3 regions of the Massilia sp. WG5 genome follow, and region 1 is predicted to be linked to each of the others. Evidence: predicted binding sites of a transcription regulator. Region 1 holds the regulator's gene; each other region holds the start of a gene.

Region 1 (10,414 bases):
TGCCCGGCCCGCCCTGCGGCGCGCGGGCCAGGTCGAAGGCCTGCGGGCCCTTGCGCACCAGCCGCAGCACATAGGCGATGCCGACCCCGAACACGAACAGGTAGGCCACCACGAATACGGCCAGGCTCAGCGCCAGCGGGCCGACGGAAATCTTCGATGCGGCGTCCGCGGTGCGCAGCACGCCGTAGACGATCCAGGGCTGGCGTCCGACCTCGGTGGTGATCCAGCCGGCCAGCACCGCCAGCAGGCCGGCCGGCCCCATCCACATCGCCATGCGCAGGAACAGGCGCTGCTCGAACAGCCGTTTTTTCACCCGCAGCCACAGGCTCCAGGAGCCCAGCGCGATCATCAGGAGACCCAGCCCGACCATCACGCGGAAGCTCCAGAAGAGAATCAGGGAATTCGGCCGCTCGTCCTTCGGGAATTCCTTCAGGCCCTTGATCTGGCCGCCCCAGCTATGGGTCAGGATCAGGCTGCCGAGGCGCGGGATGCCGACGGCAAATTTCGTTTCCTCGTCCTTCATCGACGGAATGCCGAACAGCAGCAGCGGCAGCGGCTTGTCGCCCTCGTTCTGCCAGTGGCCCTCGAGCGCGGCGATTTTGGCCGGCTGGTGCTGCAGGGTGTTCAGGCCGTGCATGTCGCCCACAACGGCCTGGACCGGCGCCACGATCAGGACCAGCCACATCGCCATCGACAGCATGGTGCGCACCGCATCGTTGCCCCGCCCTTTCAGCAGGTGCCAGGCGGCCGAGCTGCCGACGAACAGCGCGGTCGACAGGAAGGCGGCGATCGACATGTGCACCAGCCGGTAGGGAAAGGAGGGATTGAAGACGATCTTCAGCCAGTCGACCGGCACCATGCGGCCCTCGACGATGGCATAGCCCTGCGGGGTCTGCATCCAGCTGTTCGAGCCGAGGATCCAGGTGGCGGAAATCAGCGTGCCGAGCGCGACCATGCAGGTGGCGAGGAAGTGCAGCCCGGGTCCGACCCGGGTCCAGCCGAACAGCATCACGCCCAGGAAGCCGGCTTCCAGGAAGAAGGCGGTCAGCACCTCGTAGGCCAGCAGGGGTCCGGTGATGGACCCGGCGTAGTCGGAAAAATAGCTCCAGTTGGTGCCGAACTGGTAGGCCATCACGATGCCGGAGACGACACCCATGCCGAAGGTGACGGCGAAGATCCTCAGCCAGAAGTGGTACAGGTCGACGAAGACCCGGCGCTTCGTCTTCAGCCAGCACAGTTCCAGCACGGCAAGGTAGCTGGCCAGGCCGATGGTAATGGCCGGGAACAGGATGTGGAACGACATCGTAAACGCGAACTGCACGCGCGCCAGGTCCAATGCCGCCAGTCCGAACATGAAAGTCCTCCCGTGATGTCGTGTCCCGAATCTAGCATGGGCCAGTGTGCGCACGATTGGCAGGATGACAATGCTCGCCCCCGCCGGGCTGTTGGAAATGACACGAAGTACAAACAAGTCCTTGACTAAAAGCCAAGGAGACGGCCCCGTGCGTGGCGACGGGCCGTATAATCCGGTATCGACCGCCATCCGACTCTTCACTTCCGATGATCCAGGCTATTTCCATCCAGAATGACAGCAGGCCCCTGAACGTCTCGGCGCTGAAGGCCAGCTGCGCAGCCTGCAGCATGCACCAGCTGTGCCTGCCGATGGGCCTGGAAAATGCGGATATCGACCGCCTCGACAAGATCATCGGCCGCCGCCGCCGGCTCGAGCGCGACGAGGCGCTGTACAAGATGGGCGAGCCCTTCCGTAACCTGTACGCCGTGCGCTTCGGGCATTTCAAGACCTACCAGGTGAACGCGGCCGGCGAAGCCCAGATCACGGGCTTCCAGATGGCCGGCGAGCTGCTCGGCATGGATGCGATCAGCGGCGACCGCTATCGCTGCGATGCGGTGGCGCTCGAGGACAGCGAAGTCTGCGAGATCCCCTTCGCCAACCTGGAAGAGCTGTTCGGCCAAGTCCCCGCCCTGCTGCGCCATTTCCACCGCATCATGAGCAACGAGATCACGCGCGAGCAGAATGTCATGCTCTTGCTCGGCAATATGCGCGCCGAGCAGCGCTTCGCCGTTTTCCTCGTCAACAAATCGGCCCGCTACGCCGCACGCGGCTATTCGCCCACCCAGTTCGCCCTGCGCATGTCGCGCGAAGACATCGGCAACTACCTGGGGCTCACCATCGAAAGCATCAGCCGGCTGCTGTCGCGCTTCAAGAAAATGGGACTGGTGGCGATCGACAAGCGCGAAGTGAGCCTGCTCGACCTGCCGCGCCTGAAGGCGATGGCGGCCGGCACCGAGCAGTGCAGTCCGATGGCGTGAGCCCGGCATGGCGTCCGGCTGCCGCCCAGGCCGCGCAAACCCCAGGCAAGTCAACCTACTTGACGCTGGGAATTGGCGTCGCAACAACTCGGCCTGACTGCATTTCTCCTTTTTCGACAAAGAGTCGTTGCGGCTTTGCGACCGCAAAGCTTACCATCGGCCAGGCGGACAGAGCAGTGTCCACCATCTTTGTCGGTTTCTGGAGAAACAGTCATGACCAAGCGAAGAAACTTCCTTCGGATTGCCTCCCGCGTGGGCGTCTCCGTATGCGCCGGCGCGGCGCTTCCATGGCTCACGAGGGCCCAGGCCGCGACCAGCGCGAACGTGCATTACATCGATCCGACAGTCGCCGGCCCGGGCGACGGCACGCTTGCCAGCCCGTTCCGCTCCTGGACCAGCGTTTCCTGGACGCCCGGCCACACCTATCTGCAGAAACGGGGCACGACCTATTCCGGTGTCTTCCAGCTGTCGGCGAGCGGCGTGCCGTCCCAGCGCATCACGATCGGCGCCTATTACCGATCCGACGGCAGCGACGATGCGTCAAGGCCAAAACCGGTCATTGTCCTGCCGGCCGCGCCCACCGCGCCGGCCGACGGCGCCTCGATCGCGGTGTTGAAGCAGGAGCGCGATTTCGTCACCTACCGCAACCTGGACATCCGGAACAGCGCCTTGCCGGAAGCCAGCGACGCGGCGATCATCTGGCTGGGCAATAACTGCGTGTTCGACAACTGCAGGCTGACATCGAACTGCGCCGGCGTGTATATGTTCAATAAAAGCCACACGACCGTCTCCAACTGCGTGCTCGACGTCATCAGTAACAGCGCCACATATGCCAACCACGGGATCCTGGTGGCCGCGAACCTCACCGTCGACGACATCCGCCTGCTCAACAATACCGTCCGCCACCACGGCGGCGGCACCGGGAGCTCGCACGGCATCCGCTGCGAAACCTACAGCAGCGACACCTTCCTCACGCATCTCGTGATTCGCGGGAACCGCGTTTCTCCGCCGACCGGCGTCGCCTACAGCACGAACCCCAGGGCGATCGGCGTCTACCTGGTCCAGGGGGCCGGCGCCACCTTGGACAAGAATACCGTAAGCGGGATGCTCACCGGCATCCTCATCAACAGCGGCGATGGCAACTACGTCGGCAACAATAACTGCAGCAACAATATGAATTTCGGCATTCATATCAGCGGGCTCGCCAGGAATTACATGATCGAGAACAACGTCTGCAATGCGAATGGCGGGGATTTTGGTCCGAGCTGGTACGGACGCGGCATCGAGCTGACCTCGGCGGGGCCGGATGCCGTATCGGGGCACACGATCCGCTACAACACCTGCAAATCCAACCGCAACTACGGCGGCCCGCTGGACAATGGTTCGGAAGGGGTCGGCATCGGCCTGGATAACGGGACCAGCAAGTGTTCGATCTACGGCAACGTCATCTCGAAGAACGAGGGAAACGGCATTCAGGTGTACGGCGGCGGCGATCCGGCCAGGTGGCCCGACACGGGCGGCCATACGATCAGTTCCAACAAGATGGATTCGAACTGCAGCTTCTCCAGGCTGAACCGGCGCAGCGGAGGAACGACGCCCAGTTCATTCCAGGCGCACATCGCGCTGGTCTATGTCTACGGCAGCCCTACCCTCGTTGCCAAAAACGCTTTCTCGGGAAGCACCAGCATGAAGGTCTACACGGATGGCTCGGACTCGAACGTTACCGTCGCCTGATATGCATGGAAACTTGCCAAGCGCCGGACATCGGCGCACGATGAGTTCATCGGCTTTAACCACCCACGAGAAGGAGACTGGCGATGATCAAGGTGAGCGTGATGTATCCGAATGGCCCCGAGGCCCGTTTCGACGACGCCTACTACCGTGAGCAGCACATGCCCATGGTGAAGAAGCTGATGGGCGACTACTGCAAGTACTACACGGTCGACAAGGCGATCGCCGCCGGCCCGTCCGCCCCGGATGCACCCTACATCGCCATGGGCCACCTGTTCTGCGATTCCGTCGACGCCTTCCAGGCCGGCTTCGGGCCGCACACGAAGGAGATCATGGCCGACATCCCCAACTACACCAACCAGACGCCGGTGATCCAGATGAGCGAGGTGGTGGTCGGCTAAGCGACAGCCTCAGCCGCCGTCGCTTCCGGCAATGCCGGGAACGACGGCGCAAGCTTGCAAGGTCAAGCCTTCTTCTGCCGGGCGATCCAGCGATCGACGATCTGCCCCAGCACGTCCAGCGGCACCGACCCGTTTTTCAGCACCACGTCATGGAAGGCCGGCAGCGAGAACCTGTCGCCCAGCTCCTGCTTCGCTTTATCGCGCAGTTCGATAATGCGCAGCATGCCGATCATGTAGGCGCAGGCCTGGCCCGGCCAGGCGACATAGCGCTCGACTTCCTGGGCGCCGATGCCGTAGTCGATCGCCTGCTGGCGCGTCCATCCCTTGCTGTGCAGGCCGGTGTCGACCACCAGGCGCCGGGCGCGGAACAGCTCCGAGCCGAGCGCGCCGAGCAGGCCCGGGACATCCCCCTGCTTTTCATCTCCGTACCAGCCCTGCTCCACCGCCAGCCGTTCGGCGTACAGGCCCCAGCCTTCGCTGTGGGCGCTGCCGCCGCCGAAGATGCGCTGGGCGCGGAACTTCGGCAGGTCGGTCCGCTCCTGCTGGATCGCCAGCTGGAAGTGGTGGCCCGGCACCGCCTCGTGGTAGGACAGGCTGCGCATGCGGATCACGTCGAAGCTCGGGCCGCGCAGCGGCACCCAGAAGATGCCGGGGCGGCTGCCGTCCGGCGCCGGCAGCGAATAATGCGCGGCGGCCGAGGCTTCGGTCAGCGCCGGCTCGCGGCGCACCTCGACCGGCGCGCGCGGCTTCAGGTTGAACAGGGCATTGCTGCGCTGCTCGGCGTCGGCCACCATCGCCGCGTACTTCTGCAGCAGCTCGGGACGCGGATCCGCTTCTCCCTTCGGCTCGAAGCTGGCGTCCAGCTTCTTCATGCGCTCCTCGATCGAGCCTTCGGTGTAGCCGAGCGAGCGCAGGTGGCGGTCCATCTCGCCCTCGATGCGCGCGACTTCGCGCAGGCCGATCTCGTGGATCTGCGCGGCCGTGAGGTTCGTGCTGGTGTAGGTCTTCAGGGCCTGCTGGTAGGCGTCCAGTCCGCCCGGCAGGCGCGCGATGCCGGCGGTATCGGAGGTAGCCGGGTGGATCTCGGCCATGAAGGCCTGTACGCGCCGGTAGGCCGGGCGGATCTTCTCCTCGACGATGCGGGCGGCGCTCGACACGGCCTTGGCGCGCACCGGCTCGGCCACGTCGGACAGCTTGGCGAGGCGCTGGTCGAGCGTGGTGACCAGCACGTTCTGGTCCGCCGCCGGTTTCAGGAACAGGTCGACCTGGTACTGGGCGCGCTCGAGGATGAAGCGCGGCGGCAGGAAGCCTTTCGCGGCCGCTTCCCTGGCGCGTTCCAGGGCCTCGTCCATGCGCTGTCCGACCTGCTCCAGGCGCGCCATGTAGCTGCTCAGGTCCGCGGCCCGGCGCAGCGGATGGGTGGTGGTCATGAAGTTGACCAGCCCGACCTGCACGCCGCCGAACTGGTTGAACACGAAGCGGTAATCCTCGAAGGGCTCGCTGGCGATGGTGTTCGCCAGGCTCCAGCGCATCACCGAGGCCGAGGTGCGCTGCTCCTCGCTCAGCGGACCCGCCAGGAAGGCGTCCAGGCGCGCCACGCCGGTCTTCGCCATGTCGACCATCTGCTGGCGCTGCGCGCGGGTCTGCGGCGTCAGCTGGCGGTCGAGGGCCGCCTGTTCGGCGCCGTCGAAGTACTGGGTCGAGGTGGCGGTCTGCGGATTGGCGCGGACCCAGTCTGCGGCGAAGCGGTCGGCCCAGCTGTCGAAGGCCTTGTCGGGCTTGTCGGCGGCCTGCCTGGCGGCAGACTTGGCGGGTTTGGCGTGCTTGTCGGCCGCGGTGGCCGCGGTGGCCGGATGCATGGCGGCGAGGGCCAGCGGCAGGAACAGCGACGCAATGGCGGTGCGCAGGAGGCGCGAACGGGTCTGGGGCATGTGTCTCTCTTGTTTATGTTTTTACTTGCGGAAATCTATCACGCTCCCCTGTCCTGTGGAAAGATGAGCACGAAGCGGGTGCCGCCGGCGCCGCTCTCGACCCGGACCTCGCCGCCGTGCAACTGCAGGATGCTGCGCACGATGGCCAGGCCGAGGCCGCCCGATTCGCCGGCGCCGTGGCGCGCCGGATCGGCGCGGTAGAAACGCTCGAACAGGTGCGGCAGGTGTTCGGGCGGAATCGGCGCGCCGAGGTTGTGGACCGAGATCTCGACGCTGCCGGCGCCGGCCGCAGCGGCCGCAGTGGCGACCGTGATCGCGGTGCCCGGCGCCCCGTAGCGCACGGCATTGCCCAGCAGGTTGGCCAGGGCCCGGCGCAGCAGCTCGCGGTCGGCGGCGAGCGTGCCCTGCGCCCCGTTCAGCAGGCGCATGCCGCGCTCCTCGGCCATGCCCTCGAAGTACTCGCACAGCTGGGCGGCCAGGCCATGCAGGTCGACGGCCTCGCGCACGACCGCGGCCGATGCCTGTTCGGAGCGCGCCAGGAACAGCATGCTGTCGATCATCCGCGCCAGCCGCTCGTACTCTTCCTGGTTCGACACCAGCAGGTTCTGGTAGTCCTCCACCGTGCGCGACCGGCTCAGGGCCTGCTGGGTCTGGCCCATCAGGTTGCCCAGCGGCGTGCGCATCTCGTGGGCCAGGTCTTCCGAAAAGCGCGCCAGCTGGACGAAGCCGGCCTCGAGCCGCGCCAGCATCCCGTTGAGGGCCGTGCGCAGCTCGCTCAGCTCGCGCAGCTCGCTGGCGTCGTCGAGCCGCAGCGACAGGTGCCGGACATCGATGGCGGCGGCGCGCGCGGCCAGGCGCCGCACCGGCCGCAGGCCGCGCACGCCGATCGCCAGGCCGAGCAGGTATGCCAGTCCGGAACCGGCCACCAGCGCCCCCCACAGCGTGCGGCGATAGGCCCCCAGCATGTGTTCGCGCCCGGCCAGCAGCGTGCCGGCGACCAGGGTCAGCCCGCCGCCGCCGGGGCCGGGCACGTGCATCCAGGCCAGCCGCAGCGGCTGCGCGCCGTCCAGCGTGCGCAGGGCGATCCTGCCGTCGCCGTGCGGCAGGCGCGGCGCCGGCACCCCAACCGGGTCGATCGCGATCCGTACCTGGCCGGCGTCGTCGACGATCCACAGCAGGCTGTCCCGGTTGCCCATCATGTTCTCGTACAGGCGCGGGCGGCGGCGCAGCGCCTCGAGATCGGCGCTGTCCTCGAGCAGGACGCGCATGCGGTCGACCCGTCCCGCCAGCGCCTGGTCGTCGCGCCATGCGATCTCGCGCTCCAGCGATGCGTACAGGAAGGCGCCGATCGCGCCCAGCAGCAGGGCGCTGCTGAGCGCGAACATCAGGGCCAGGCGCTGGCTGAGCGCCCGCGGCCACCCCATCAGGCCTGCGCCTCGAGCACGTAGCCTACCCCGCGCACGGCGTGGATCAGCTTGCGCGGATACGGATCGTCGATCTTGGCGCGCAGGCGGCGCACGGCGACATCGACGACGTTGGTATCGCTGTCGAAGTTCATCTGCCAGACCTGGGATGCGATATAGGTGCGCGACAGCACCTCGCCCTGGCGGCTGAGCAGCAGGTGCAGCAGCGCGAATTCCTTGTTGGTCAGGTCCACGCGTTCGCCCTGGCGGATCGCGCGGCGGCGCAGCAGGTCGAGCTCGAGGTCGGCCGCCTGCAGGCGCTCGGCCTCGCGCCCGGTCCGGCGCCGCAGCAGCGTCCTGACCCGCGCCAGGAATTCGGCATACGAGAAGGGCTTGACCAGGTAGTCGTCGGCGCCGAGTTCCAGGCCCTTGACGCGGTCCTCGACGGCGTCGCGCGCGGTCAGGAACATCACCGGGGTGGCCGAATCGCGGCGGATCAGCCGGAGCAGCTCCCAGCCGTCGACGCCGGGCAGCATCACGTCCAGCACCACCAGCTCATAAGGGTTGCTTTCGATGAGGCGCCGCCCCTGGTCGCCGGTGACCGCCACCTGCACCAGGTAGCCGGCCTCCTGCAGTCCTTTGCGCAGGTAGCCGGCGGTCTTCTCTTCGTCTTCCACAATCAGGATCGTCATGGCCGCTAGCTTACCGCGCCGAAGGACTTTTCCGCTTACAAATCTGTAATCCAACTGTCATCCGGGCGACGGCGGCGGCCGGCTAGCATGGCGGCATGAAAACATTGATCCAACTGCTGGCCGCCGCCGCGCTGGCCGGCGCCGCCCCCGCCCCGCATGCCGCAACACCGAATCCGCTGAGCGTGCACGTCCTGAACCTGCAGGACGGCCTGCCCTCGCCCGGCGTCGAAGTGGTGCTCGAAAAACAGGAAGACGGCCGCTGGACGCTGCTGAACAGCGCCGTCACCAACGAACAGGGCCGCATCCCCGCCCTTTTCCCGGATGGCCGCGCCTGGTCGGCCGGCACCTACAAGGTCACCTTCAGGACCGGCAAGTGGTTCGCCGAGCGCAAGGCCGACAGCTTCTTCCCCGAGATCCCGGTCATCTTCAAGGCCGACGGCAGGCAGCCGCATTACCATATCCCGCTGCTGCTCAGTCCTTACGGATTTTCGACCTACCGCGGCAACTGATCGGCTTCGATCGCCAGTTCCCCTTGCCGCGGCCAGCTCCAGCCCTTCGCCAGGCGCCAGTCGCGCCGGTCGCCTTCGGCAAGCAGCTGCCAGTGGGTGTGCTCCAGCACCGGCAACGGAATCGAGAAGGCGCCGTCCGCATCCGGCCGCACCAGCAGCGCCAGGTCCCGTTCGGGCAGGGTCGGGTGCGCGAGGCGGATCGTGAACGGGCCGGCGAAGGGCTTGCCGGCGCTCTCGATCCGGCCGCTCAGCCGGCCGCCTTCGTAGCGCAGCTGCAGGGCCAGGCGCATGGCGCTGGCGACGCGGTCGCGGCGCAGGTCCTGGTTGATCGCCTTGCCCTGCTTGTAGTAGTCGTCGACCACCATGGCGTCCGGGTGGCCGAGCGCCAGCCAGGTGACGAAGCCGCCGCCGACCAGCACCGTGGCCGGGCCCAGCATCAGGAGCCAGGGCCAGCGGTGGGTGTACCAGGGCGCCGCCGGCGCCGTGTTCGAAGTGAGGTGCATGTTGCTTGCTCCTTGGCTTATTTCGGGACGATGAACACGGCCTTCTCGCTCACGCGCAGCGAGGGCTCGTCGAGGGCGCTCACGGTGAAGCGGATCGGGTGCGAACCGCCCGGCGCCTGGCCCGGTTTGACGCGCACCCGCACCGGCACCGCGCGCGAGGACGCGCCCGCCAGTTCGACCGTGTCCTCGTCGGCGATGGCGCTGGTGGGGATGCCGGCTACCTCGATGCGGTAGATGTGGGCCCGCTCGGCCGTATTCATCACCTGCAGGCGGTAGACGTTCTCGATCATGCCGTCCTCGACCTCGCGCCCCATGGCGCCGCGGTCGCGGATCACGTCGAGCTTGAGCGGGGTGCGCAGGGCCAGCGAGGTGGACAGCGCGCCGGCGATGGCCAGGAACACCAGGCCGTAGCCGATCACGCGCGGGCGCAGGATGCGCCGCTTGATCTGCGCCGCGTTCCAGCGCCCGGCCAGGGCGTTCTCGGTGGCGTAGCGGATCAGGCCGCGCGGCTTGTCCACCTTGTCCATCACGCTGTCGCAGGCGTCGATGCAGGCGGCGCAGCCGATGCACTCGTACTGCAGGCCCTTGCGGATATCGATGCCGGTCGGGCAGACCTGCACGCACATGCTGCAGTCGATGCAGTCGCGCTCGCCGCGCGCCGCGTCGTAGCTGACGATCAGTGTGTCGCGGTCGAACATCGCGCTCTGGAAGCGCGCGTAGGGGCACATGTACTTGCAGACCTGCTCGCGCATCCAGCCGGCGTTCCCATACGTCGCGAAACCGTAGAACAGCACCCAGAACAGCTCCCAGGGCCCGAGCGCGAAGCCCAGCGCCTCGTGGGCCAACTGGCGCACCGGCGTGAAGTAGCCGACGAAGCTGAAGCCGGTCCACAGCGCGACCAGTCCCCAGGCCA
Region 2 (10,414 bases), 2.8 Mb from region 1:
TCGGAGATGTAGAACGGCGGCCAGTAGCCGGTTTCGCCATGCGAGACGATGCTCAGGCCGCTCACGGTCCTGGTCGAACTGAGCGTGGCGATATCCGAATAATGCGACTGAGCATCGAACGACAGCTGGCCGGTGTGCAGGTTGTAGTAGAAATCGTCGAGCCGGCACCAGGCGCCGTTGCAGCCGGTGTAGGGGTTCTCGAAATAGCTGTACGAGTTCCAGTAAAACCTGGTGAGTTCGCCGCGCTCGAGCCAGCCGTCGCCATTCGTATCGCTGCCGCTGAAAAAGCCGTCGATCCGGTAGTTGGGATTGAACTGCATGGTATCCGCGTCCTGAAAGCCGGTATAACTGAACGTCCAGGTGGGCTGGGTTTGCGCCTGCGCGGGCGCGATGAGGCAGGCACTGGCGGCGAGCAGCATGGACAGCAGGTATTTCCACATGATGAGCTCCTGCGGCCGCCGTCTCGCGGCCGTATGGACAGCCTAGACCAAAGCCGCGTCCGCCGCTATGCGCACCGGAGACTGTTGGAATCGGACCACGACAGTAAGCTCAGCCAAACGTGAACGCGAACGCGCTCGCCCCGGCGTCGAGGAAGCGGATCTCGAACAGGCGCTCCTTCACGGCGCCGGTTTGCCTGACGAGCTGGTAGAGCCGGGTCCCGGTGACGGCGCCGCTGCCGCCGGCGTCGATGTCGGCGCCGCGGTCAGGTCCGGGCGCGTGGCCGTCGATGCTGACCTGGAAGCGCACCGGCTTGCCGCCCGGCCCCGGTCCCAGCACCAGGTGCAGGTCGCGCGCATGGAAGCGGTAGACGATGCCGCCACCCGCGCCGTTCAGGCGCGCGCGCTCGGCGCCGACGGTCCAGTTGCCGGTGAGGCTCCATTCGTTCAGGCCGACGTCGGTCCTCGCATAGTCATGCGGCGCATCGCGTTCGAGGCGCTTGCCGCCGGCGACCTTCGATGCCTGCGCATAGCCGACATATGTTTCGCCGGAACCCAGGTGCGCGAGGTCGGGGGCGGACTGTTCGCCGGCAGACGGCGGCGCGACGAGCGCGCCCGTTGCGCCGCCCTTGCCGGCTTCCGCCAGCAAGGACTGGATGATGCGTTCGGTCTCCTCGTAGTGTCCTTCGCCGACGAGGCGCGCGCGCAGCCGCCCGCGCGCGTCGGCGATGTAGAACACGGGCCAGGCGTCGTTGTGGAAGGCGTTCCAGATGCGCCTGTCGCTGTCCACCGCCACCGGGTAGTCGATCATGAAACGTGCGACCGCCTGGTTGACGTTCGCGAGCTCCTTCTCGAAGTCGAACTCCGGCGTGTGGACGCCGATCACGACCAGGCCACGGTCGCGGTATTTCTGCGCCCAGGCGCGCAGGTAGGGCAGGGTGCGGATGCAGTTGATGCAGGAATAGGTCCAGAAATCGACCAGCACCACCTTGCCCTGCAGCTGCCTGCCGCCGAGCGCAGGGGAGTTCAGCCAGGTCACGGCCCCTTCCAGCGGCGGCAGCGCGCCGAGCGCGGGCAGGCCGCTGCGGTAGCCGGCGCCGGCCGCGCCGGCGGCCGGTGTCGTGGTCGAGGCGGCAGGCAGGGCGGCGCTGGCCGCAGCCGCCGCAAGCACGGCGGCGCTCAGCCAGCGTAGCGGATGGCGAAGGATGCGCGTGGAATCGAACATGGCGGGCCCTTGGTCAAAGATGATCGACGTCGATCACGGCGTCCGCAAAGGCGCGCGGCGCTTCCTGCGGCAGGTTGTGGCCGATGCCGCCGCGGATGAGTTCATGCCTGTACTTGCCGGTGAAGCGCTTCGCGTACGCCGCCGGCTCCGGATGCGGGGCGCCGTTCGCATCGCCCTCGAGGGTAATCGTCGGCACGCTGATGGCGGGGGACCTGGCAAGGCTGGCTTCCAGCCCCGCATACCTGGCTTCGCCGTCGGCCAGGCCGAGCCGCCAGCGGTAGTTATGGATCGTGATGGCGGCGTGGTCCGGATTATCCAGCGCCGCGGCGCTGCGCTCGAAGGTGGCGTCGTCGAAGCGCCATTGCGGCGAAGCGGTCTGCCAGATCAGCTTTGCGAAATCGTGGCGGTTCTTGTCGTAGCCGGCGCGGCCGCGCTCGGTGGCGAAGTAGAACTGGTACCACCATTGCTGTTCCGCGGCCGGGGGCAGCGGCTGCTTGCCCGCCTCCTGGCTGCCGATCAGGTAACCGCTCACCGAGACCAGTCCCTTGACGCGCTGCGGCCACAGGGCCGCGACGATGTCCGCCGTCCGTGCGCCCCAGTCGTAGCCGGCCAGGATGGCCTTGTCGATCTTCAGCGCATCCATCAGCTCGACTGTGTCGGCCGCGAGCGCCGCGGGTTCGCCGTTGCGCACCGCATGCGCATCGAGGAAGCGGGTCGTGCCATAACCGCGCAGGTGCGGCACGATCACGCGGTAGCCGGCCCTGGTGAGTAGGGGAACCACGTCGATGTAGCTATGGATGTCGTAGGGCCAGCCGTGCAGGAGGATGACGACGGGACCATTGGCCGGCCCTTCGTCCACATAGCCGACATTCAGGACGCCCGCCTCGACTTGCCTGATGGTGGCGAAGGAGCGCGTGTGCGTTTCCGCCTGCGCCAGGCCCGGCAGGGCGAAGGAGGCAGCGGCCAGCGTTGCGGCCGCTGCCAGGAGGCCGATACTGGACTGCTTGTCGTGCGTCTTCATGGTTCACTCCGGTGACGGTTCAGGGAAGAATTCTTAAAATTAATTATCACGATAATGATTATGACCATAACTTTAGACGAAGCCGGCCGACTTTTCAAGTACGATAATCATTATCTCGATAATTAATTCAAAGGATGTCAGATGAGCAAAAATGACCAGGATCGCCAAAACATCGCGAAGCTCGGCGACTTCATGTGCTTTGCCGTCTACTCGACCAACCTCGCGTATTCGCGCGTCTACAAGCCGGTCCTCGAACAGCTTGGACTCACCTACCCGCAATACGTCACCATTATTTCGCTCTGGGAAGAGGACCGGCAGACGGTCAAGGGTCTCAGCGAGAAGCTGTTCCTGGAGCCGAGCACGCTCACGCCGATGCTCAAGCGCCTGGAAGCGATGGGATATGTGCGCCGCGAGCGCGACCCCGAGGACGAGCGGAGCGTGCGGGTGTCGCTGACGGAGGCCGGACGCCAGCTGCGGGAAAAGGCTTTCGATTACCGCGAGATCACGGCGAAAGCCTCGGGGCTGACGCCGGAAGAGTTCCGCACCCTGCAAAAGGCCATCGTGAATCTACGGACCAACCTCGTCGATGCGGCCGGTCCGTCGTCCTGAGCTCAGGATTCGCCCTCGGGACTCACGATCTTCAGGAAGGCCCGCACCACCGGCGCATCGTCCTGGATCGGGTAGGTGATATACAGGTTCGCCGACGGCGGGTTCCCCTTGATCGGCAGGAAGCGCACGCCCGGCCAGCCGATCCGGCCGGTGGTTTCCGGCATCAGGGCGACGCCCAGGCCCGCGCCCACCATCGCCAGCAGGGTCTGCGGCTCGGCGGCTTCCTGGAAGACGGTCGGCTGGAAGCCGGCATTCACGCAGCACTGGATCAGGTAGCGCGGTTCGGCCGACTGGTCCAGGTGCAGGGTCAGCAGCGGCTCGCCGGCAATGTCGGTCAGGGCGATGCTGTCCTTCTTCGCCAGCGGATGCTGGGCGTTCACCGCCACGCAGTAGTCTTCCTGGAAGCATAGCTCCTGGCGCAGGCCGGCGTGCTTGAGTTCATCGGCGTCGCGCTTCGGTTCGCGCCAGAAGCCGACGTCGATCTGCTTGCCGCGCAGGGCGTCCCACTGTTCGTTCGGGCCGAGTTCGTGGATGGTCCAGGTCACGCGCGGGAACTGGCTCTGGAACTGCTCCAGCAGGCCGGGGATCGGGCCCCACATCGCCGAGCCGACGATGCCGACGCGCAGTCGTCCGACCTCGCCGCGGTCGATCTGGCGGATGGTGTCGACCGCCATGCGCATGCGGCCCAGCAGGTCCGATGCTTCCTGCATGAAGGCCTTGCCGGCCACCGTCAGCTCGAAGCTGCGGGTGGTGCGCGCGAACAGGCGCACCCCCAGCTCGCTCTCCAGCTTCATGATCTGCTGCGAGAGCGGCGGCTGCGAGATGTGCAGGCGCTCGGCGGCGCGGCTGAAGCTTTTCTCTTCGGCCACCGCGAGGAAGTATTTCAGCTGCTTCAGGTCGATCGACATGGGCTCAGGCCTTGAGCGCGACGGCCAGCTTTGCGCCGACCTGGGCGTTGTGCTTGACCAGCGCGATGTTGGTGGCGAGGCTGCGACCGTTCGTCAGTTCCTTGATGCGCGCCAGCAGGAAGGGGGTGACCGCCTTGCCCTTCACGCCCTGCTGATCCGCTTCGCGCAGGGCCTGGGCAATGATGGCGCCGATCTCTTCGTTCTGCATCGCCGCGGCTTCGGGCACCGGATTGCTGACCACCACGCCGCCTTCCAGGCCGAGCTGCCACTTGGTGCGGATGAAGCGCGCCTGTTCTTCCGGGGTGTCGAGCTGGAAGTCGGCCCTGAAACCGCTGTCGCGCGTGAAGAAGGCAGGGAAGGCCGCCTGGCCCACGCTCACCACCGGCACGCCGTGGGTCTCGAGGTATTCCAGGGTCAGGCCGATGTCGAGGATGGACTTCACGCCCGCGCACACCACCGCGACGCCGGTCTGCGCCAATTCCTGCAGGTCGGCCGAGATGTCGAAGCTGGTCTCGGCGCCGCGGTGCACGCCGCCGATGCCGCCGGTGACGAAGACTTCGATGCCGGCCAGCTTCGCGCAGATCATGGTGGCGGCCACGGTGGTGGCGCCGAGCTTCCCGGTGGCCAGGACATAGGCCAGGTCGCGGCGGCTGACCTTGATCGCTTCCTGCGACTGGCCCAGCAGCTCGAGCTGCTCGTCGGCCAGGCCGATGCAGATGCGGCCGTCGATGATGGCGATGGTGGCCGGCACCGCGCCGGCGTCGCGGATCACCTGTTCGACTTCGCGCGCGGTCTGCACGTTCTGCGGGTAGGGCATGCCGTGCGAGATGATGGTCGACTCGAGGGCGACGACCGGCTTGCCGGCGGCGCGGGCGGCCTGTACTTCAGGGGAAAACTGGAGGAAGGATTGCATGTTCAGTCCTGGGTGTTCGTGTTGATAAGAGTGTCGGGCCCGAGCCGCGGGTGCACCGTTTCCGGCACGCCGAGGGTCAGGGCCGACAGCTTCAGGCCGCGCCGGCAGGCCAGGCCGAGGTCGTCCGCATCCTGCAGCAGCGACCAGCATACGGCGGCCGCGAAGGCATCGCCGGCGCCGGTGACGTCGACCACCTCGGCGCCATGCGCGTACAGGCGCACGATCTGGTCTTCACCCGCGCCGCCGCGCGTGTACAGCACGCCCTCGGCGCCGCGCGTGACGATCAGGTCGCGCGCGCCCTGGGCCCGCACTTCGGCCACCGCCGCGTCGAGATCGGTCTCGCTGGCCAGTTCGCGCCCGACCCGCGCCGCCAGTTCGCCGCGGTTCAGGATCAGGACGCGCACGCCGGCGAGGTCGCGCGGCAGGCGCGCCATCTTCGGCTCGGACACCGCCACCAGCACCAGCGGCACCTCGGCAAGGCGCGCCTCGGCAAGCACCGCATCCACCGTCTCGAGCGGCAGGTTGAGGTCGGCCACCACCAGCGCGCTGGTCGCGATCCTGGCCTGGCTGGCGGCGACGAAGGCCGGATCGAGGCGGTCGTAGAGGGCCATGTCGGCCAGCGCGACCAGCATCTCGCCATCCTGGTCCAGCACCGCCGTGTAGGTGCCGCTGGCCACATCCGGGAGCTGCAGCGTGCCCCCGGTGTCGATGCCGAGGCTTTGCGCATGCGCGAGCAGGGCGGCGCCCGAGCTGTCCTTGCCGGTCGCAGTCAATAAAGCAACTGCCGTGCCCAGGCGCGCGAGGTTCTCGGCGATGTTGCGTGCGACGCCGCCGAAGGATTCGCTCTGGCTGGCGGGATTCGAGGTGTGCATCGCGATGTCGGCCAGCGAACGCAGTTTGCGGTCGAGGTTGGCCGCGCCGATGCAGGTGACGGGGCGGCGGTCCGGCAGGACGTAGGCGCGCCCGAGCAGCTTGCGCTCGCGGATCAGGCCGGCGATATAGCCGGCCACGGCCGAGCGCGACAGCCCCAGGCTGGCGGCCAGGTCCTGCTGCGCGATGAAGGGATTTGCGCGGATCAGCTCAAGCAACTGTTGTTTTTTGGAGTGCTCGGTCACGGTAGGGCCATTCAAACGAATATAAACAATTGTTTGAGATGTTAAACACTTGTTTGAGGGGCGTCAACGTAAAGCTTTGCCCCTGTTGCCGAGGCGGGCCCGGCGATGTATCCGAAGGCGATGGAACGGCACAGCCTATTTATACCTTATTCATATAAATCGAGCAAAAATTTGGTATTTGCCATACCAATCCACGATAATGCATGATCTGATTATTTTGGTGCACCGGATTCCCAATTCCGTGCGCCGGGCAGTACAGGCCGCCTCACCGGTCCACCCAACCTGAATACCTCATCCAGCGATATCACAAGGAAGCCATCCATGCTCAGCAACACCCCATTCGAAGCCGCCGACGTCATCCGCGCCCGCAAGCCCGGTTTTACGCCGCGTGTGGCGCTCATCCTCGGCTCCGGTCTCGGCGTGCTGGCCGAGCAGATGACGGACGCGGTGGCGATCAGCTACGCCGACCTGCCTGGCTTCCCGATCAGCACCGTGCACGGCCATGCCGGCGAACTGGTGCTGGGCACCCTGGCGGGCGTGCCGGTCGCCTGCATGAAGGGCCGCGGCCACTTCTATGAAGGCTACGGCGCCAGCGTGATGACTTCCGCGGTCCGTACCCTGAAGCTGATCGGCTGCGAACTGCTGTTCGTGACCAATGCCGCCGGCTCGCTGCGTCCGGAAGTCGACGCCGGCAGCATCGTCGTGCTGACCGACCACATCAACCTGCTGCCGGGCAGCCCGATGGCCGGCCCGAACGACGACCGCTTCGGCCCGCGCTTCTTCAGCATGGCCAACGCCTACGATGCCGAGACCCGCGAGATGGTGAAGGCCGTGGCCGCGGAGAAGGGCATCACCCTGCACGAAGGCGTCTACCTGTCGACCCCGGGCCCGCACTTCGAGACCGCCGCCGAGATCCGCGCCTTCCGCACCATGGGCGCGGATATGGTCGGCATGTCGGTGGTCCCGGAAGTGATCGCCGCCCGCCATTGCGGCCTGAAGGTCGCGGGCATGTCCGCCATCACCAACCTGGCCGAAGGCCTGACCCCGTTCCCGCTGTCGCACGAGCAGACCCTGAAATATGCTGCCGTGGCGGCCAAGGACCTGGTGGCGCTGCTGCACGCATTCATCGAACGCCTGGGCGCAACCGCCAAGGCCTAACACGTCGTCCCCGCGCAGGCGGGGATCCAAGTTTGTCGGGTAGTCGAAACGCACGTAAGCTTGGGTTCCCGCCTCCGCGGGAACGACGGTAGAAAAGAGAGATATTTTTATGTCACGCGCATTCATCCTCCTGCTTGACTCCTTCGGCCTCGGCGCGCTGCCCGACGCCGACAAGTACGGCGACACCGGCGCCAATACCCTCGGCCACATCGCCGCATGGGCGGCAAAAGAGGGCAAGCCGATGTCGCTGCCGACCCTCGAAAAGATCGGCCTCGGCGCCGCCGCGCACAAGGCCAGCGGCGCATGGCCGGCCGGTTTCGAACAACGCGAGGGCTTCAGCGGCGCCTGGGGCGTCGCCCGCGAGCAGTCGACCGGCAAGGACACGCAGAGCGGCCACTGGGAAATCGCCGGCGTGCCGGTGCTGTTCGACTGGGGCTACTTCCCGAAGACCGTGCCGTCCTTCCCGCAAGAGCTGACCGACAAGCTGCAGGAGATCACCGGCGTGGCCGGCTGGCTGGGCAACTGCCACGCTTCCGGCACCACCATCATCAACGAGCTGGGCGACGAGCATGTCGCCAGCGGCAAGCCGATCCTGTACACCTCGGCCGACTCGGTGCTGCAGATCGCCGCGCACGAAGAGCACTTCGGCCTGGAGCGCCTGTACGAAGTCTGCGAAGCAGCCTATGAACTGGTCAAGCCCTACAACATCGGCCGCGTGATCGCCCGTCCTTTCGTCGGCAGCAACGGCAACTACAAGCGCACCAGCAACCGCCACGACTACGCCGTCCCGCCGGTCGCGCCGACCCTGCTGGACCACGTCAAGGACGCCGGCGGCGAGGTCATCGCGCTGGGTAAAATCAGCGACATCTTCGCGGGCCAGGGCGTCACCCAGCTGATCAAGGGCGCCGACAACATGGCGCTGTTCGACCGCCTGCTGGAAGTGGCCGACACGGCTGCCGACAAATCGCTCACCTTCGTGAACTTCGTCGACTTCGACATGCACTTCGGCCACCGCCGCGACGTGGCGGGATATTCGAACGCACTGCACGAACTGGACGCGCGCCTGCCGGACTTCATCGCGAAACTGAAGGAAGGCGACCTGGTCGTGATCACCGCCGACCACGGCTGCGACCCGACCTGGCCCGGCTCCGATCACACCCGCGAACACATCCCGATGCTGTTCTTCGGCCCGGCCGCGCCCGCGCAGGAACTGCCGGTGGCCGACACCTTCTCCGATATCGGCGCAACGCTTGCCAAACACCTCGGCGTCAAACCTCTCTCGAACGGAACTGCCCTGCTATGAGCCCGAACCTCGATTTCAAACGTAATACGGCCATCGGCCTCGACCTGGGCTGGATCAACCACCTCAAGGTCAACCGCAACGCCGCCGACCGCCGCGCCGCCAGCCTGGCGAACCGCCGCACGGTCAAGAAGGACTACCAGGCTGCCTGGCTGGTGAAAGCCATCCAGTGCATCGACCTGACCACCCTGTCCGGCGACGATACCCCGGGCCGCGTCGAGCGCCTGTGCATGAAGGCGATGCGCCCGCTGCGCACCGACCTGATGCAGGCACTGGGCCTGGACAACCTGACCACCGGCGCCGTCTGCGTGTACCACGAGATGATCACCCCGGCCGTGCAGGTGCTGAAGGGCCGCCTGCCGATCGCCGCGGTGTCGACCGCGTTCCCGGCCGGCCTGTCGAGCATGGAAACCAAGCTGCGCGAGATCGAACTCTCCGTGGCCGCCGGCGCGACCGAGATCGATATCGTGATCACCCGCCAGCACGTCCTGACCGGCAACTGGCAGGCGCTGTACGACGAGATGCTGGCCTACCGCCAGGCTTGCGGCGAAGCGCACGTGAAGGCGATCCTGGCGACCGGCGACCTGGTCACGCTGGAAAACGTGGCCAAGGCCTCGTGGGTCTGCATGATGGCGGGCGCCGACTTCATCAAGACCTCGACCGGCAAGGAAGGCGTGAACGCGACCATCCCGGTGTCGCTGGTGATGGTGCGCGCGATCCGCGAATACTACGAGCGTACCGGCTTCAAGGTCGGCTACAAGCCGGCCGGCGGCGTCAGCACCGCCAAGTCCGCGCTGCAGTACCTGACCGTGATGAAGGAAGAGCTGGGCAACGAATGGCTGCAGCCGCACCTGTTCCGCATCGGCGCCTCCAGCCTGCTGACCGACATCGAGCGCCAGCTCGAGCACCATGTCACGGGCTTCTACTCGGCCGCCCACCGCCACGCGCAACCTTAACGTCAAAAATTCACGGATTCGTCATGCCGACTATTAAAGAGATTCTTCAGACTATGGATTACGGTCCCGCACCCGAAAGCACCAAGGAAGCGCAAGCGTGGCTGGACCAGCATGGCCGCCGCTTCGGCCTGTTCATCGACGGCGCCTGGCTTGACGCCACGGAGACCTTCGGCTCCTTCAACCCGGCCGACGGCAGCGAACTCGCCCAGGTGACGCAAGCCACCGGCGACGACGTGGAGCGCGCCGTCGCGGCTGCGCGCCGCGCCCAGCCGGGCTGGGTCGCCATGGGTGGCCACGGCCGCGCCAAGGTGCTGTATGCGATCGCCCGCCTGCTGCAGAAGCACGCGCGCCTGTTCGCGGTGCTCGAGACCCTGGACAACGGCAAGACCATCCGCGAGACCCGCGATGCCGACCTGCCGCTGGCCGCGCGCCACTTCTACCATCACGCGGGCTGGGCCCAGCTGCAGTCGGAAGAATTCGCCGACTACCGCGCCGTCGGCGTGGTCGGCCAGATCGTGCCGTGGAACTTCCCGCTGCTGATGCTGGCATGGAAGATCGCACCGGCGCTGGCCGCGGGTAACACCATCGTCTTCAAGCCGGCCGAGTTCACCTCGCTCACGAGCCTGCTGTTCGCCGAGATCTGCCAGCAGGCCGGCGTGCCGGCGGGCGTGGTCAATATCGTCACCGGCGACGGCCGCGTGGGCGAAGCCATCGTGAACCACCCGGGCATCGACAAGCTGGCCTTCACCGGCTCGACCGAAGTCGGCCGCAT
Region 3 (10,414 bases), 1.1 Mb from region 1:
GTGCACGCGGCGCCGCTGCTGTGCGCCGGCCTGATCGGCTATCGCGCCTATGCGATGACGGGCCCGGCGCGCCGGCTCGGCCTGTACGGCTTCGGCGCCGCAGCCCACCTGATCGCGCAGCTGGCGCTGCGCCAGGGACGGGACGTGCTCGCGTTCACGCGCCCGGGCGACACCCGCTCGCAAGCCTTCGCGCGCGCGCTCGGCGCCGGCTGGGCCGGCCCGTCGGACGCGGCGCCCTCGAGCCCGCTGGACGCCGCCATCCTGTTCGCGCCGGCCGGCGAACTGGTGCCCCAGGCGCTGGCGGCCACCGCCAAGGGCGGGACCGTGGTCTGCGCCGGCATCCACATGAGCGACATTCCTGCCTTTCCCTACCGGCTGCTGTGGGGAGAACGCTGCGTGCGCTCGGTGGCGAACCTGACGCGCGCCGACGGCGATCGGTTCTTCCACGAGGTCGATCACGGCGAGGTGCGCACGACGGTCGTGCGCTATGCCCTGGAAGACGCGAATGCGGCGCTGGACGACCTCAGGGCCGGGCGGATCGACGGCGCCGCCGTGCTGGTGCCGCCGGGCGCACGCTCAGCCGATCCCGAAGCGCCGCACCAGCCATGATTTCACCAGCTGCGTGAGGACAGCGTAGGCGGCCAGGATGGCGCCCAGTCCCCACCAGTAGGCCGGCGGCAGGGGCGTGAAGCCGAGCGTCCGCGCGAGTGGCGACCAGGGCAGCCACAGGCCGGCGCCGCACACCAGCAGGCTGGCCGCCAGCAGCGGCACCGACGGGCGGTTGGCCAGCGTCGGCAGGGCGCTGGTACGGATCACGTAGACGATCAGGGTCTGCGACAGCAGCGACTCGACGAACCAGCCGGTCTGGAACATGGCGGGGAGCCGCGCCGTGTCCACCACGAACCAGAGCAGGGCGAAGGTGGCGTAGTCGAACAGGGAGCTGATCGGTCCGAAGCACAGGACGTAGCGGCGCAGGCTGGCGACCTCCCAGCGCCGGGGCCGGGCCAGGTAGCCGGGGTCGACCCGGTCGGTGGTCAGCGCCGTCTGCGAACAGTCGTACAGCAGGTTGTTCAGCAGCACCTGGACCGGCGCCATCGGCAGGAAGGGCAGCATCACGCTGGCGCCGAGGACGCTGAACATATTGCCGAAGTTCGAGCTGGCGCTCATGCGGATGTATTTGACGATATTCCCGAACACGGTGCGGCCGGCGATGACGCCATCGGCCACCGCCACCAGGCTCTTCTGCAGGAGGATCAGGTCGGCCGACTCCTTGGCGATGTCGGCCCCGGTGTCGACCGAGATGCCGACGTCCGCCGCCTTCAGGGCCGGGCCGTCGTTGACGCCGTCGCCGAGGAAGCCGACCACCCGACCCTCGCGCTGCAGGCAGCGGATGACCCGGGTCTTCTGCTCGGGCGCGAGCCGGGCGAACACGCTGGCGCGCAAGGCCCGGGCGCCCAGTTCGGCGTCGTCCAGCGCGTCGACCTGGGCGCCGTCCATGACCAGGCGCGCATCGATGCCGACCAGGCCGCAGACATGGCTGCAGACCGCGGCATTGTCGCCGCTGAGCACCTTGACAGCCACGCCGCGCTGCCCCAGGGCCGCGATGGCGGCCGTCGCCGAGTCTTTGGGCGGATCGAAGAAGGCGATGTAGCCCACCAGGGTCAGGCCGCGTTCCAGCGCCGGATCGGTGAGGGCGGTGTCGGATGGCGCCAGCAGGCGGTAGGCGATCGCGATGACGCGCAGGCCGTCCGCGTTCAGGCGCTGGACCACGTTCCCCAGCATGTCGGCATGGCCCGGCGCGATGGCCAGCGGCCGGCCGTCCTGTTCGGCGTTGGCGCAGACGCTCATGATTTCCTCGACCGCGCCCTTGCAGATCAGGATGCGCTCGCCGTCCAGCCGCTGCAGCACCACCGACATGCGCCGGCGCCGGAAGTCGAAGGGGATCTCGCCGATCTTGCGCCAGCCCTCGACGGCGTTCAGGCGCGCGTGGACGTGGGCATATTGCAGGACCGCGGTGTCGAGCAGGTTCCGCAGCCCGGTCTGGTGGTAACTGTTCAGGTAGGCATAGTCGACCACGAGTTCCGAGGCCTTGCCGACAATGTCGAGATGCTGTTCCAGCACCACGCGGTCCTGCGTCAGGGTGCCGGTCTTGTCGGTGCACAGAACGTCGATCGCGCCCAGGGTCTGGACCGCGCCGAGCCGCTTGACGATTACTTGCCGCTCGGCCAGCACCAGCGCGCCGCGCGCCAGGTTGACGGTGACGATCATCGGCAGCATCTCCGGCGCCAGGCCGACCGCGACTGCGGTCGCAAACAGCAGCGCTTCGTGCCAGTCGCCCTTGCTGGCCCAGTTCAGGAACAGGACCAGCGGCGCCATCACCAGCATGATGCGCAGCAGCAGCGCGATGACCCGGTCGATGCCGCGGTCGAAGTCGGTGCGTTCGCGCGCTTCGGCCAGGGCGGCCGCCACCCGGCCGAAGCTGGTGGCGGCGCCGGTGAAGAGCACCAGGGCGCGCGCGCTCCCGCTGGTCACGTGCGACCCCATGAAGCCGATGTTGCCGAGCCCGTCCTCCGGTTCGCCCGCGGCGACGGGGCGGTCGTGCTTCTCGACCGGCAGCGACTCCCCGGTCAGGGAGGACTGGTCGACGAACAGGTCGACGGCCTCGAGAAAACGCACCTCGGCCGGAATCGGGTCGCCGGCGGCCAGCAGCACGATGTCGCCCGGCACCAGCTCATCCAGGGGGAGCTCGGCGGCGGCGGCGGCGCCCGCTTCCGCGCCGTCGCGCCGGAGTACGCGGACCGTCGTGCGCACCATCGCGCGCAGCTTCTGCACGGCGCGGTCCGAGCGGTACTCCTGCACGAAGCCGAGCAGGGACGAGAGGACGACGATGACCACGATCACGGCGGCGCTGACGCCTTGCCCGGTGGCAAGGTCGAGCGCCGACAGTCCCAGCAGCAGGAGCGGAAGCGGACGGGCGAACTGCGCCAGGAAGGCCAGCCCGGGGGCGCGCCGCCGCCCGGCTGCCACGGCGTTCGGCCCGTGGCGCGCCAGGCGGGCGCGGGCCTCGGCGCTGGAAAGGCCGCCGGGTGCCGTCTCCAGCTGCCGCATGAGTGCATCGCCGTCCAGCCCGGCGAGCGATGCGAGTTCGGCGGTATTCAATGCGCCATCAACACGGGAATACCGGATTCCGCCAGCACCGTGCGGCTCGCGCCGCCCATGCACAGCTCGCGGAAGCGGCTGTGGCCGTAGCAGCCCATGACCAGCATGCCGCAATCCAGCTCGTCGGCGAGCGCCAGCAGTTCGCGGCCGGTGTCCCGGCGCGGCGCCCGCACCAGCATGCGCACCGGCACGCGGTGGCGCTCCAGGAAATGGCGCAGTTCGGGCTGCTGGGCGCGGAACTCTTCCTCGCGGCCGTCCAGCCCGGCAAGCGAGACCAGGATCACGCCCGCCGAGCGGCGCAGCACCGGAATCGCGCCGCGCAGGGCGGACGAGGCCTCCTTGCTGCCGTCCCAGGCCACCAGGACCTTGCGGCCGTGCGACGGCGCCGCGGCCGCGCGCGGGACCAGCAGCACCGGGCGCGCGCAGTTCAGGATCAGGTATTCCGGCAGGTGGACCGCCATGTCCGTCATCGATTCCTCGGGATCGTCCTGGCTGATGACGACCAGGTCCGCAAAGCGGGCGTGCCGGGCCAGCCCGTCGTCGGCCTGGTCGCAGACGAAGCGGGTTTCGTACTTGAGCCCGGCCTTCGCGGCGAGGGTCTCGAACGCGGACAGGGCGCGCCGGGCATTGTCGGCCAGCGGCTGGAAATAGCTGGCGCAGAGCGAGCCTGGCGCGGCCTCGTAGCCGCGCGGGAAGACGGCGCGCGACACGCCGAGCATCGCGGCGCCGACCAGGTGGGCGCCGTGGGCGTGCGCCAGCGCGGCGGCGCACTGCATGCGCGCCGGCGCGTGGGCCGACAGGTCGACGTGGACGAGGATGGTCTTCAACATGCTGGAACCCTCCTTTCAATGCGCGAACAGGACCGGCAGCGTCATTTCCCGCAGGACGGTCGCCGTCACCCCGCCCAGCAGCAGTTCGCGGAAGCGCGCGTGGCCGTAGCCGCCCATGACGAGCAGGCCGCAGTCCGCGCCGGCGGCGGCCGACAGCAGCGCCTTGCCGATATCGCCGCCGAGGGGGGACGAGATCGGCTGCGCCGCGACGCCTTGCCGCCGCAGCCAGGCCGCCAGGCCGTCGCAGGCCTGCGCGCCGGTCGACGGGTCGTCGCCGTCGTCGCCCAGGCCGATGACCGTGGCCCGGCGCGCCGCACGCAGCAGCGGCAGGGCGCCCGCGGCGGCGCGGCAGGCCTCGACGCTGCCGTCCCACGCCACCATCGCATTCCCGTCCATGGCACGGCCGTCGTGGGCGGCGGGCAGCACCAGCACCGGGCGGCCGCTGGTCAGCATCAGGTATTCCGGCAGGTCGTCCGGCATCGGCGGCTCGACGGCGCCGGCCTTGCTGACCACCACCAGGTCGCAGTAGCGCGCCTGCAGGGCCATGCCGGCGTCGGCATCGTCGTCGACCAGCCTTGCCTCGGCGGAATCGACGCCTTCCTCCGCGGCGAGCCGCTCGAAGCGCGCCAGCGCAAGCGCGGCGTCGCGGCGCAGTCCGGCGCAGCGCTCGGCGAAGGCGGGGCCGGCGGCCGCCAGGGTCGCCGGAGGGATGAAGCGGGAGACGCCGGTCGGGGCGCTGCCGATCAGGTGGGCGGCGCCGGCGCGCGCCAGGCGTGCGGCCAGCCGGATGCGGCCCTCGGCGCCGGCGCCCAGGTCCGCATGGACGAGGATGGTCTTGTAGCTCATGGTGCCCCTCGATGGTGGACGCGCCGTGGCGTGATTGCCACCTTAGCGCCAACGGCCCGAACTGGCAATCGTGCCTTGAACCGGGCCGCGACAAGTGATGTAAGCTTGGGTACGCTGCGCAGTATCCATCGGGAGACGGAAGCATGAGCACACGGAACCTGGATCGCTTCTTCATGCCGAAGTCGGTGGCCGTGATCGGCGCTTCCGCGCGGCCCGGCAGCGTCGGCGCGACCGTGCTGGCCAACCTCGCCGGCGCCGGCTTCCAGGGGACGATCTGGCCGGTCAATCCGAAATACCGCGTGCTCGCCGGCACGGCCGTCCATGCCGACGTCGCCGACCTGCCGCAGGCGCCGGACCTGGCCGTCATCTGTACGCCGGCGCCGACGGTGCCGGGAATCATCACCGTGCTCGGCGCGCGCGGCTGCAAGGCCGCGGTGGTGCTGAGCGCCGGCCTGGACGCCCCGGCCGCCGGCGGGCGCAGCCTGCGCCAGATGATGCTGGACGCGGCGCGCCCGCACCTGCTGCGCATCCTCGGGCCGAACTGCGTCGGCCTGCTGGTGCCCGGCGTGGGCCTGAATGCGAGCTTCGCGCCGGTGGCCGCCCTGCCGGGCCGGCTTGCTTTCGTGGCGCAGTCGGGGGCGCTGGTCACCGCCGTGCTGGACTGGGCGCGCGCACGCCGGATCGGCTTTTCCTGCTTCATATCGCTGGGCGACGCCAGCGACGTCGATTTCGGCGACCTGCTCGACTGGCTGGCCGGCGACAGCGGCACCGACGCCATCCTGCTGTATGCGGAGAGCGTGCGCGAGGCGCGCAAGTTCATGTCGGCGGGGCGCAGCGCGGCGCGCGCCAAGCCGACCGTGATCGTGAAGGCGGGGCGGACGGCCGAGGCCGCGCATGCCGCCTTCAGCCACACCGGCGCCCTGGCCGGCGCCGACCTGGTGGTGGACGCCGCCCTGCGCCGCGCCGGCATGTTGCGGGTGAGCACCACGAGTGACCTGTTCGACGCGGTCGCGATCCTGTCGCAGCCGCGCAGGCCGCGCGGCCCGCGGCTGGCGATCCTGACCAATGGCGGCGGCCCCGGCGTGATGGCGACCGACGCCCTGGTCGGCGCGGGCGGCAGGCTGGCGGCGCTGGAGCCCGCCACGCTGGCGCGCCTGGCGGCGGTGCTGCCTCCCACCTGGTCGCACGGAAATCCGGTCGATGTCGTCGGCGACGCCCCCGGCGAGCGCTACCGGGCGGCCCTGCAGGCGCTGCTCGAGGACGGCGAAACGGACGCGGTGTTGCTGATCCACGCCCCGACCGCGATCGTGCCGGCGGCCGACATCGCACGCTTGCTGCTGCCCTTGCTGCACGGCGCGGCCCGGCCGGTATTGTGCTGCTGGCTCGGCGGCGCCAGCGTGGCCCAGGCGCGCAGCCTGTGCATGGATGCCGGCGTGCCGGTGTTCGACACCCCGGAAGAGGCGGTGCGCGGTTTCCTCGAACTGGTGGACTACCAGCGCAACCAGCAGCTGCTGATGCAGGCGCCCCCGGCCTGCGTGACGGCGCCGCCGGACCGCGCGGCGGCGCGCGCGCGGGTCGACAGCCTGCTGGCGGCAGGGGTGCTGGCGGTGGGCGAGGCCGACGCCAAGGCCATCCTGGCGGCCTACGGGATACCGGTGGTGGCGACCGAGGCGGTCGGCGACGCCGATGCGGCGCTGGATGCCGCGCGCCGCATCGGCTACCCGGTGGCGCTGAAGATCCTGTCGCCGGATATCGTGCACAAGACCGACGTCGGCGGCGTGGTGCTCGATCTCGCCGACGATGCCGGGCTCGCGCGCGCTGCCCGGGCGATGCTCGAGCGCGTGCGCGGCGCCCTTCCGCAGGCCCGCATCGCCGGCTTCACGGTGCAGGCGATGGCGCGGCGCGCGCGCGCCCACGAGCTGATCGTCGGGATCGGCAGCGATCCGGTGTTCGGCCCGGTGGTGCTGTTCGGGCAGGGCGGGGTGGCGGTCGAGGTCACCGCCGACCAGGCCGTGGCGCTGCCGCCGCTGAACCGGGTGCTGGCGGCGGACCTGGTCGGCAGGACCCGCGCGGCGCGCCTGCTGGCGGGTTTTCGCGATTATCCGCGCGCCGACATGGATGCCCTGTACGAGGTGCTGGTGCGGGTCGGGCAGCTGGCGGCCGAGCTGCCCGAGCTGGCGGAGCTCGACATCAACCCGCTGCTGGCGGATGCCGGCGGGGTGGTGGCGCTGGACGCCCGCATGCGCCTGGCGCCGGCGCCGCCGGGGCAGGATCCGCTGGCCCGCCTGGTCATCCTGCCGTATCCGCAGGAACTCGAACGGCATGTCGACAGCGGCATCGGCCCGCTGCTGCTGCGCCCGATCCGCCCGGAGGATGCGCCGGCGCACGTCGCCTTCTTCCACGCCCTCAGGCCGGAAGACGTGCATTTCCGCATGTTCGGCATGATGCGCGAGCTGTCGGCGGCCCAGCTCGCGCGCTTCACCCAGATCGACTATGCGCGCGAAATGGCCATCATCGCCACCCGCAAGGGCGCGGCGGGCGCCGACGAGACGCTGGGTGTGGTGCGCCTGATGGCCGATCCGGACAATATCGCCGGCGAATTCGCGATCGTGGTGCGCCCGGACCTGCAGCGCAAGGGGCTGGGCCGGCTGCTGATGGACTGCATCCTCGATGTGGGGCGGGCGCGCGGCCTGGGCATCGTGCGCGGCGTGGCGCTGGCCGGGAACGAGGGCATGCACGCGCTGGCCCGGGCCTGCGGTTTCCGCCTGAGCGCGGCCGCGGACGGCACGGTGGAGATGGTCCTGCCCCTGCAGCCCGGCGCGGCGCGCTGACGGCGAACGGGCCGGCATCTCAGTGCGCGATCAGCAGCGGCACCTGCGCCTGGGTCAGCAACTCGCGCGTCACCCCGCCCAGCACCCATTCGCGGTAGCGGGTATGGCCATACGCGCCGATCACCATCAGCCCGGCGCCGCAGTCCCTGGCCAGTCCCATCAGGGCCTTGCCTTCGGAAGCACGGGTACGCTCGACCACCACCTCGACCTGGATGCCGTGGCGCGCCAGGTAGAGCGCCATGTCGGCGCCGGGCTGCTCGCCGTGCAGTGCGGACAGCGTGTCCGGGTTGATCAGGACCAGCTTGACGTTTTCGGCGCGGCGCAACAGGGGCAGGGCGGCGCTCAGCGCGCGCAGCGCCTGCAGGCTGCCGTCCCAGCCGGCGACGGCGGTGCCGGGGATCGGCTGGCCCTGGTAGCCGGGAGGAACCACCAGCACCGGCCTGGCGCCGTGCAGGGCCAGGTGTTCCGGCAGGCGGCGCTCGTGCGAGGGCAGGCCGGGGGAGGAGGATGCCTCGGCGTCCTGGCTCAGGACCACCAGGTCGGCGTAGCGCGACTGCAGCAGCAGGCCGTAATCGGTGGCCTCCTCGATGAGGCGCTCTTCCACGGATTCCACGCCGAGGCGGCGCGCCTGCTCGGTGAACAGGCGCAGGCGGGCGGATGCGGCATCGCGCACCGCATCGAAGTCTTCCAGCGGGACCGGGGCCGCCATCGATCCGGACAGCAGGGCGAACTCGATCCACGAGACGCCGGTCGCGGCGCTGCCGACGAGATGCGCGCCATGCTCGTTCGCCAGCAGGGCGGCGGCGCGCAGGCGGCTTTCCTGCCCGGGGCCATCATCGACGTGCATGAGAATAGTCTTGATCATGTCATTCCCCAGTAAAGTGTAGGCAAGATCCACTGTAAGCCCGCGCTATTCCATGTGTCTGCCCCGATTTTGATTTGCATCAAAAACACATGAACTTCCTGCGCACTTCCTGCCTTATGATTCCTGCATACGCGTGCAGCTGCACTGTCGAGGAGGCCACCATGCGGGGACTTGTGTATCACGGGCCGGGCCGCCGCAGCCTGGAAGAGCGGTCGCTGCCGGCGATCGACCATCCCGGCGACGCCATCGTGCGCCTGACCCGCACCACGATCTGCGGGACCGACCTGCACATCCTGAAGGGCGACGTGCCGACCTGCCAGCCCGGCACCACGCTCGGGCACGAAGGCGTGGGTGTCATCCAGGCCGTGGGCGGCTCCGTCACCGCCTTCAGGCCGGGCGAGCGCGTCCTGATCTCCTGCATCACGTCCTGCGGACGCTGCGATTACTGCCGCAGGGCCATGTATTCGCATTGCCTGGATGGCGGCTGGATACTCGGCAACCGCATCAATGGCACCCAGGCGGACTATGTGCGGATCCCGCACGCCGACTTCAGCCTGCACCATGTTCCGGACGGCGCCGACGAGGACGCGCTCACCATGCTCAGCGATATCCTGCCGACGGGCTTCGAATGCGGCGTCCTGAACGGGAAGGTCGCGCCCGGCTGCAGCGTCGCCATCGTCGGTTCCGGACCGATCGGCCTGGCCGCCCTGATGACGGCGCAGTTCTATGCGCCGGCGCTGCTGATCGTGATCGACCCGGACCGCCGCCGCCTGGAGGTCGCCCAGCGCTTCGGTGCGACCCACGTGCTGGCGCCCGACGCCGGCACGGTTGGGCGCGTGATGGCCCTGACCGGGGGGCGCGGCGCGGATACCGTCATCGAAGCGGTCGGCGTGCCGGCCAGCTTCGAATTGTGCGAGGAACTGGTGGCGCCGGGCGGCACCATCGCGAATATCGGCGTGCACGGCACCAAGGCCGACCTGCACCTGGAACGCCTGTGGTCGCACAACATCACGATCACCACGCGGCTGGTGGACACGGTGACCACGCCCCAGCTGCTGAGGGCGGTGGCGTCGCACCGGCTGGCGCCGGCCTCGCTGGTGACGCACCGCTTCCGGCTGGACCAGATGGAGGAAGCCTACGATACCTTCGGCCGCGCGGCGCAAACCGGGGCCATGAAGGTGATCATCGAGGTATAGCGGCACGGCTGTCGTGGCGATGTAAGGGAATTCGATCGTTTTCCTCGGGCTTCGCGGGTGGCGATCGAGTGCCGGATTCGAAGTCCCGGATCCGGTCGGCGCTGGAGGGGATCCTCATGATCATCGAAAAGATCTTGGTAGCAACGGACGGTTCGGACGTCGCGGTCCGCGCCGCGCAGATGGCGGTAGTTCTGGCGCACACCGGGGCCAGGCGGATGGTGGCGGTGTCGGTCGCACAGCCCCAGTTTTCCCTGGCGCCGGAGGCCTCGTCCATCCACGGCCTGGAGCCTGCCGCGGACCGCGCCCTGAAGGCGGCGCGTGCCCATGTCGAGACGGTCGCGCGCATCGCCAAGAGCGGCGGCGTGTCGTGCGAGGTGCTGGTGAAGCTGGCCTCGTCGCCGGGGCCGGAGATCGTGCAGACGGCGGAGGACTACGAGTGCGACCTGATCGTCATGGGCTCGCATGGTCCGTCCGCCGTGGAGCGCGGCTACGCCGGCAGCGTTGCCCAGTATGTGCTGGCGCGCTCGGCGATTCCGGTGCTGGTGCTGCGCGACCCGAGGGAGACGACGCAGCCGGAGTTCAGGGATGAACCGCTGTCCTGAGCGGTCGTGGCGGCGCGGCGCGAGCGCCCGCCTGGGCGCCGCGTTCGCGATCCTGTCCCTGGCCGCGGCGGCGGCGGGCGCCGCG

What was found. Region 1 encodes FNR, which switches genes on or off when oxygen is low (the NO sensors DNR and NnrR bind a similar motif). Its sites were predicted from a motif close to TTGATNNNNATCAA; they were not measured.
Region 2: the regulator FNR is predicted to act here: its motif matches at 6,282-6,295, upstream of AM586_RS20235 (carbohydrate kinase).
Region 3: the regulator FNR is predicted to act here: its motif matches at 8,601-8,614, upstream of AM586_RS01170 (universal stress protein).

Annotation. Positions count from the first base shown of each region.
Region 1 covers NZ_CP012640.2:1,305,712-1,316,125, forward strand. Annotated here, with positions in the region: gene AM586_RS05660 (cytochrome ubiquinol oxidase subunit I) at 1-1,354, opposite strand, end outside; gene fnr (fumarate/nitrate reduction transcriptional regulator Fnr) at 1,561-2,331, shown strand; gene AM586_RS05670 (right-handed parallel beta-helix repeat-containing protein) at 2,545-4,065, shown strand; gene AM586_RS05675 (EthD family reductase) at 4,149-4,463, shown strand; gene AM586_RS05680 (DUF885 family protein) at 4,526-6,394, opposite strand; gene AM586_RS05685 (heavy metal sensor histidine kinase) at 6,433-7,818, opposite strand; gene AM586_RS05690 (heavy metal response regulator transcription factor) at 7,818-8,489, opposite strand; gene uraH (hydroxyisourate hydrolase) at 8,585-8,998, shown strand; gene AM586_RS05700 (FixH family protein) at 8,983-9,501, opposite strand; gene ccoG (cytochrome c oxidase accessory protein CcoG) at 9,519-10,414, opposite strand, start outside.
Region 2 covers NZ_CP012640.2:4,519,044-4,529,457, forward strand. Annotated here, with positions in the region: gene AM586_RS20205 (hypothetical protein) at 1-440, opposite strand, end outside; gene AM586_RS20210 (thioredoxin family protein) at 550-1,662, opposite strand; gene AM586_RS20215 (alpha/beta fold hydrolase) at 1,676-2,683, opposite strand; gene AM586_RS20220 (MarR family winged helix-turn-helix transcriptional regulator) at 2,825-3,292, shown strand; gene AM586_RS20225 (LysR family transcriptional regulator) at 3,295-4,200, opposite strand; gene AM586_RS20230 (pseudouridine-5'-phosphate glycosidase) at 4,205-5,113, opposite strand; gene AM586_RS20235 (carbohydrate kinase) at 5,116-6,228, opposite strand; gene xapA (xanthosine phosphorylase) at 6,550-7,386, shown strand; gene AM586_RS20245 (phosphopentomutase) at 7,496-8,689, shown strand; gene deoC (deoxyribose-phosphate aldolase) at 8,686-9,642, shown strand; gene AM586_RS20255 (aldehyde dehydrogenase family protein) at 9,666-10,414, shown strand, end outside.
Region 3 covers NZ_CP012640.2:241,156-251,569, forward strand. Annotated here, with positions in the region: gene AM586_RS01145 (zinc-dependent alcohol dehydrogenase family protein) at 1-609, shown strand, start outside; gene mgtA (magnesium-translocating P-type ATPase) at 577-3,159, opposite strand; gene AM586_RS01155 (universal stress protein) at 3,156-3,989, opposite strand; gene AM586_RS01160 (universal stress protein) at 4,005-4,835, opposite strand; gene AM586_RS01165 (bifunctional acetate--CoA ligase family protein/GNAT family N-acetyltransferase) at 4,979-7,666, shown strand; gene AM586_RS01170 (universal stress protein) at 7,686-8,531, opposite strand; gene AM586_RS01175 (zinc-dependent alcohol dehydrogenase family protein) at 8,693-9,727, shown strand; gene AM586_RS01180 (universal stress protein) at 9,862-10,329, shown strand; gene AM586_RS01185 (HAF repeat-containing protein) at 10,313-10,414, shown strand, end outside.